Telluria mixta: one gene and its partner. The protein of the gene in region 2 interacts with the protein of the main gene of each other region in a pairwise test. Links are inferred from orthologs where the notes say so. Each region holds a gene or a part of one and is shown on either strand. Other genes may lie near its edges.

Region 1 (3,111 bases), 4.3 Mb from region 2 along the record:
GCGCCGTGACGACGCGGCCCAGGTTCGCGATCAGCACGGACAATAACTTGTACTCGGTCGGCGTCAGGTGCACGGGCTGGCCGTCGCGCTGGACCGTGCGCTTGTTCAAGTCCACTTCCACCGTGCCGAACGCGATGCGCGCGGAGGCGTCTCCGCCCGCCTTGTGCTGGCGGCGCAACGCGGCGCGCACGCGCGCGAGCAGTTCGCCGATGCCGAAGGGCTTCGTCAGGTAGTCGTCCGCGCCGGCGTCCAGCGCCGTGATCTTGTCCGCCTCGTCGAAGCGCGCGGACAGCACGATGATCGGCACGGGGCTCCAGGTCCGCACGTCGCGGATCAGCCGCAGGCCGTCGCCGTCGGGCAGGCCCAGGTCGAGGATGATGAGGTCGGGCGTGCGGGTGCCGGCGTCGATCACGCCGCGCTTCAGGGTCTCGGACTGGTGCACCTGCCAGCCCTCGCCTTCGAGGGCCATGCGGACGAACCTGCGGATCTGCGGTTCGTCCTCGACGATGAGGGCGACGGGTGCGGCGGACTCAATGCTCATGCTGGTCGATCGGGTGGTGTTGATGTTCGGGGTCCGGGTGAGCTTCCGGCAGCGGCAACGGCGGTGGCTCGCCCAGCGGCAGGCTCAGTTCGAAGCAGGCGCCGGCGTCCGGACGGTTGAAGGCGCGCATGCCGCCGCCGTGGGCTTCGACGATGGCGCGGCAGATGGCCAGGCCCAGGCCGACGCCGGCGATGGACGATTCCTGCCGGCCGCGCACGAATTTCTCGAACAGCGCATCCTCGCGCCCGGCCGGCAGGCCCGGGCCGTCGTCGCACACGGCGACGGTCAGCATGCCCTCTTCCGTGCGCGCCGCGATCGTCACATGCGCATCCGGCGGCGTGTACTTGCCCGCATTTTCCAGCAGATTGCACAGCACGCGCTCGAGCAGGGTCGCATCGAAGCGCACGAGCGGCAGGCCGCGTGGGATGCGCGTGTCGATGGATCGTCCGCCCAACTGCCAGCGGCAGGCGCGCAACGCGCTGCCGATCGTCTCCTCGACCATCTGCCACTGCAAATTGAGTGTCACGCCGCCGCTCTGGATGCGGGCCATGTCGAGCAGGTTGGCGACGAGGGTGCTCATGCGCCGCGCTTCGTCGCGCAGCGCGTTCGCCAGTTCCATCTGCGCGGCGGCCAGCGGCGGGCGCGATAACGTCAGCGATTCGGACAGGCCGACGAGGCTGGTGAGCGGCGTACGCAAATCGTGCGACAGCGCGGCCAGCAGCGAATTGCGCAGGCGCTCGCCCTCCATGCGCACGACGGCGTCCTGGGCCACATCGACGTAGTGCACCCGCTCCAGCGCGATGGCGGCCAGCGCCGCGAAGGCGTCCAGCAGTTCGCGCCGTTCCGGCACGAGCAGCGCCGCGACGTCCGGCACGCGCACCGCGAGCACGCCGCGCGAGCGCATCGGCGCCAGCAGCGGCAGGTACAGCCACGGATTGCTGGGCAGCGTGGGCGTCTCCGCGCCGGCCGGTGCCGCATGGTCGAATGCCCACTGCGCTGCCGCCATGTCCAGCACGCTCAGCACCGGGACGCGTTCGGCGCTGCCAGGCTCCGCCGCCGGCCAGCGCAACCGGCCCGCATCGTCCGGCAGCAGGATCACGGCGCGCGCGTCGAAGGTACGCGCGAGGAAGCGGCGCGTGATTTCGAACACCTGTTCCGTCTGCAGCGCGACGGACAGCGCCCGCGCGAACTCGTACAGCGCGCGGGTGCGGGCTTCCCGGCCGATCGCGCTTTCCGCCTGCTCGCGCAGGTCGGACGTCAGCCGCGCCGTGATCCAGCCGACGGCCAGCATCACGACCAGCGCGACCGCGTACTTGAATTCGCTGACGTCGTACTCGCGGCGCGGCGCGGCGGCGACGAGCGCGCAGAAGCCGACCAGCGTCGCGAGGATCGCGGGGCCGCGCCCGAGGCGGATCGCGACGAGCACCACCGTCAGCAGGAACAGCATCGCGACGTTGGCCACGTCCAGCAGCGGCAGCAGCGGCAGCGCGACGATGGCGGTGGCCAGGCTCGCGCCGACGGCGGCCAGGTAGGGACGCGGCCTGGCATTCCCGCTCACCCGCGGTCCGGCGACGATGGGCCCCGACGGCGCAGCGACGTCGACCAGATCCAGTTCCGGCGCCGCCCGCGTCAGCCGCCGGCCGAACGGACCATGCCACCAGGAGAACCGGTGCTCGCGTGCCAGCACGGCGGTCGTGCAGCCGTGGCGGCGGGCATAACCGGCAACGACGGCGGGCGCGTCGCGCCCTTCCAGCACGGCCGTGACGGCACCCTGCGCATGGGCCTGGCGCAGCAGTTCGAGCGTGCGCAGGCGGGCCGCTTCGCCGCGGCGGCGCGTGTGTGCGTTCTCGACGAGGACGGCGTGCCACGGCGCGTCGCCGCGCGCCGCGAGCCGCGCCGCCGCGGCGACCGCGGCTTCGTCGCCCGCGTCCGCGCGCAGCACGGCCAGTACCGTGCCTGTCTTCGATTCGGAACTCTGCATGCGTGGATGGTAAGCGATCGGCCGTAAACGCGGCATAAAAACGCGGCATAAAAAAACCGCCTTCACCCCCGCCGGACGGTCAGCCGAACAGCTTGATCGCCGTCTTCGCCACCAGCTCGCCCTGGTGGCGCGCGCCGTCCAGTTCGTTGCCGCTGGGCTGGCGCTGGCCCTGGCCGCCCGCGATCGTGCTCGCGCCGTAGGGGCTGCAGCCGGTGATCTCGTCCAGCGTCATCTGGCCCGCGAAGCTGTACGGCAGGCCGACGACGACCATCCCGAAGTGCAGAAGGTTCGTGATGATCGAGAACAGCGTCGTTTCCTGGCCGCCGTGCTGGGTGGCCGTCGACGTGAACGCGGCGCCGACCTTGCCGTGCAACGCCCCCCTCGCCCACAGGCCGCCCGTCTGGTCCAGGAACGCGGCCATCTGCGACGGCATGCGGCCGTAGCGCGTGGGCGCGCCGATCACGATGGCGTCGTAGTCGGGCAGTTCGTTCACGGTCGCGATGGGCGCCGGCTGGTCCAGCTTGAAATGGCCGTTGCGGGCGACGTCTTCCGGCACCGTCTCGGGCACGCGCTTCACGTCCACGGTCGC
Region 2 (3,120 bases):
TGGTGGCCTTCTTCCCGCAGCGCGGCAACCGTCGTCGGCAGCTCGGCCAGCGATTCGGCGCTGCGCGCGTCGACGGCGACGGCGATGCGTCTGGTTTCGTCGCCCTCGATGCTGCCGACGAGGGCAGGCAGCAGGGCAGGGGGCAGGTTGTCGACGCAGTAGTAGCCAGCGTCTTCGAGGACGTTCAGGGCGACGGATTTACCGGAGCCCGAGATACCGGTGATGAGTAGGATGCGCATGCGGCGATGATAGCATTGGCAAGTCTTTGCCGCATCGCACAAGGCTTATGGATGAGGTATTTGCAACAGCCTCAGTCGCTGGACATGGCCTGCCGCTGCCTTTCCATGAACTCCTGCAGCGTATCGATCCCGCGCAGCTGCAGGATCGTATTGCGCACCGCAGCTTCCAGCAGCACCGCGATGTTGCGGCCGGCCGCGACGGGAATCACGACTTTGCGGATCGGCAGGCCCAGCACGTCCTCGGTGGGGAAGTGGAAGGGCAGGCGTTCGACTTCTTCGTCCAGCGCGCCGCGCTTGACGAGGTGGACGATCAGTTTCAAGCGCATCTTGCGGCGCACGGCCGTCTCGCCGAAGATCGCCTTGATGTCGAGGAGGCCCAGGCCGCGCACTTCAAGCAGGTTCTGCAGCAGCGGCGGGCAGCGGCCTTCGATCATGTTCGGGGCGATGCGCGAGAATTCCACGGCGTCGTCGGCCACGAGGCCGTGCGAGCGCGAGATCAGTTCCAGGCCCAGCTCGCTCTTGCCCAGGCCCGAGTCGCCCGTGATCAGGACACCGACACCCAGCACGTCCATGAACACGCCGTGCATGATGACGCGCTGCGCCAGCTTCTTCGACAGGTAGACGCGCAGGTAGTCGATGACCTGCGCGGCCGGCAGCGGCGTCGAGAACAGCGGGATGTTCTGCTCGTCGCAGATGGCGAGGATGTCCGGCGGGGTATCGAGGCCCTGCGCGATGAACAGCGCCGGCGGACCGCCCGCGATCAGTTCGCCGATCAGATGGCTGCGCGAGCCGGATTTCAGGCGCTGGTAGTAATTCAGTTCCTGGTGACCGAACACCTGCATGCGGCCCGGGTGGATCAGGTTCAGGTGGCCGACCTGGTCCGCGGCGGAGACGGCGTCGCCGGAAATCTGGCGTTCTCCGCCCGGGAATCCGGCGAACCAGCCCAGTTGCAGGCTGTCGCGGTTGTCGTCGTACAGCCGTTGGATGGTCAGCGGGGTCTGCAGCATGGTCGCTTTCGCAGGGTCAGCCGAGGGCCTGCAGGCTCGGTTGCCAGTTGATGATGCGTTCGTACACGGACTTTGGATCCGTGTCCGTGCTCAAGGCCGTGCGGATCGCCTCGTCCGAGAACAGTTCCGCGATCTCCGACAGGATTTCCAGGTGCTGTTGCGTGACGTGGTCCGGGATCAGCAGGAAAAAGAGCAGTTTCACGGGCTGGCCGTCCGGCGATTCGAACGGAATCGGCTCGGCCAGGCGCACGAACGCGGCCAGCGGCGATTTGAGGCTTTTGCTGCCCTTGATGCGACCGTGCGGCACGGCGACGCCGTGACCGAGACCCGTCGACCCGAGACGCTCGCGCGCGAACAGGTTGTCCGACACGGTGGAGCGGGCGATGCCGCAGTTGTTCTCGAAGATCAGGCCGGCCTGCTCGAAGGCGCGCTTTTTGCTCGACACTTCGATGTCCAGCTGCACGTTCTCGAGCGAGAGGATTTTGCTTAGATTAGTCATAACACGCTTCTATTGCGGTGCACCCTGGGGTGCTTGCGAGCGGGAATTATAGGCCTGTTTTATGGCCGTGTAATTCGATTTTGCACGCCGTCCGGTACCTGTGTGATCCCTGCCGCAAACCTTTGCGTAAAGACCTCGCACCCGACAAAGGGGCGTGCGCAATTTCCGCCACGAAATCCCGGGATTCACGCATGAAACGTCTTCCCGGGCCCTCTTTTACCGATTTTTCTAGCGCTAAGTTGCCGTTTCACACATCCGAGAATATCGTGAAGGATGTCGCCGGAAACGTACACTGTAGATGGGGACGAACGACCAAAAATCACCCATCCGCACTGTTTATTGACGCGCGGTGCGCAAATTCGGCGGTTTGCCGGTGCTGAAATTGGCGCGCCACGGATTGATGTCCAGGCCGCCGCGCCGGGTGTAGCGGGCGTACACGGCCAGCTTGTGCGGTTTGCATTGGCGCAGGATGTCCGTGAAGATGCGCTCGACACATTGCTCGTGGAACTCGTTGTGCTCACGGAAACCGATCAGGTAGCGCAGCAGGCTTTCCTGGTCGATCTGTGGACCGGCATAGCGGATCTGCACGCTGCCCCAGTCCGGCTGGCCGGTGACGAGGCAGTTCGATTTGAGCAGGTGCGACACGAGGGTTTCCTCGACCGCGGCTTCTTCGTGGTTGGCCTTGAGGAGTTCCGGCGACGGACTGTAATTGTCGATCTCGACGTCGAGGCGGTCGATCAGGAGGCCGTCCAGCTCGCCCATTTTGAGCTTGTCGAAGTCCTCGGGCAGGGTCAGCGCCGCATGCACGGGCGCACCCACCGCGTTCGACAGGTCTTCGCGCAGCAGGGCCAGCAGGGCGTCCGTGTTGGCCAGCCGGGTCTGGTTGAACGAATTCAGGTAAAGCTTGAAGGATTTCGATTCGACGATGTTGGGCGAATCGGCCGGCACCGTGAAGGTCGCGATGGCAACCTGGGGCTTGCCGCGCATGTTCAGCCACGACAGCTCGTAGGCGTTCCAGATGTCGACGCCGAAGAAGGGTAGCGTGCCCGTCAGGCCGAGCTCGTCGCGCTTGTGCTGGCGCGGGATGGGAAACAGCAGCTCCGGCGCGTATTCGGTCTGGTAGGCCGAGTTTTTGCCAAGAGGCGATTGTTCAGGGGTATTGGTCATGGTGTGTTCTCGATGCCGGGCGTGCTCGTGACGGTGCCGGTCCGGCGGCGGCAAAGCGGCGTATCGTACACCTTTCCGAGATTGGATGCGCGCCCAGTTAACGCATGCATTACGGGTACATCACCGTGGGCACGTTTCATTTGGGGCCCCCGGCCCCAAATGCCCACCCTACGATATCGTTTGCCGTAGGGTGGGGTGCTTGATGCCG

What was found. Proteins that work in one complex are often made in the same cells at the same time.
Region 1: the proteins of P0M04_RS06590 (region 2) and P0M04_RS25440 interact in binary tests that used the Escherichia coli proteins (3 or more experiments, as listed by UniProt). The link is inferred for Telluria mixta from one-to-one orthologs.

The regions. Positions count from the first base shown.
Region 1 is NZ_CP119520.1:5,779,468-5,782,578, reverse strand. What follows is about bases 27-2,926. They hold P0M04_RS25440 (ATP-binding protein), read right to left. Parts: upstream 2,523-2,926; coding sequence 531-2,522; downstream 27-530. Other genes in these bases: wrbA (NAD(P)H:quinone oxidoreductase), read right to left, coding at 2,602-2,926; kdpE (two-component system response regulator KdpE), read right to left, coding at 27-541. Outside these bases: more of kdpE, read right to left, coding at 1-26; more of wrbA, read right to left, coding at 2,927-3,111. UniProt on the Escherichia coli protein: Member of the two-component regulatory system KdpD/KdpE involved in the regulation of the kdp operon. KdpD may function as a membrane-associated protein kinase that phosphorylates KdpE in response to environmental signals.
Region 2 is NZ_CP119520.1:1,501,496-1,504,615, reverse strand. What follows is about bases 5-2,913. They hold P0M04_RS06590 (PTS sugar transporter subunit IIA), read right to left. Parts: upstream 1,746-2,913; coding sequence 1,263-1,745; downstream 5-1,262. Other genes in these bases: queF (NADPH-dependent 7-cyano-7-deazaguanine reductase QueF), read right to left, coding at 2,082-2,912; hprK (HPr(Ser) kinase/phosphatase), read right to left, coding at 311-1,246; rapZ (RNase adapter RapZ), read right to left, coding at 5-239. In the rest of the region: more of rapZ, read right to left, coding at 1-4. UniProt on the Escherichia coli protein: Seems to have a role in regulating nitrogen assimilation.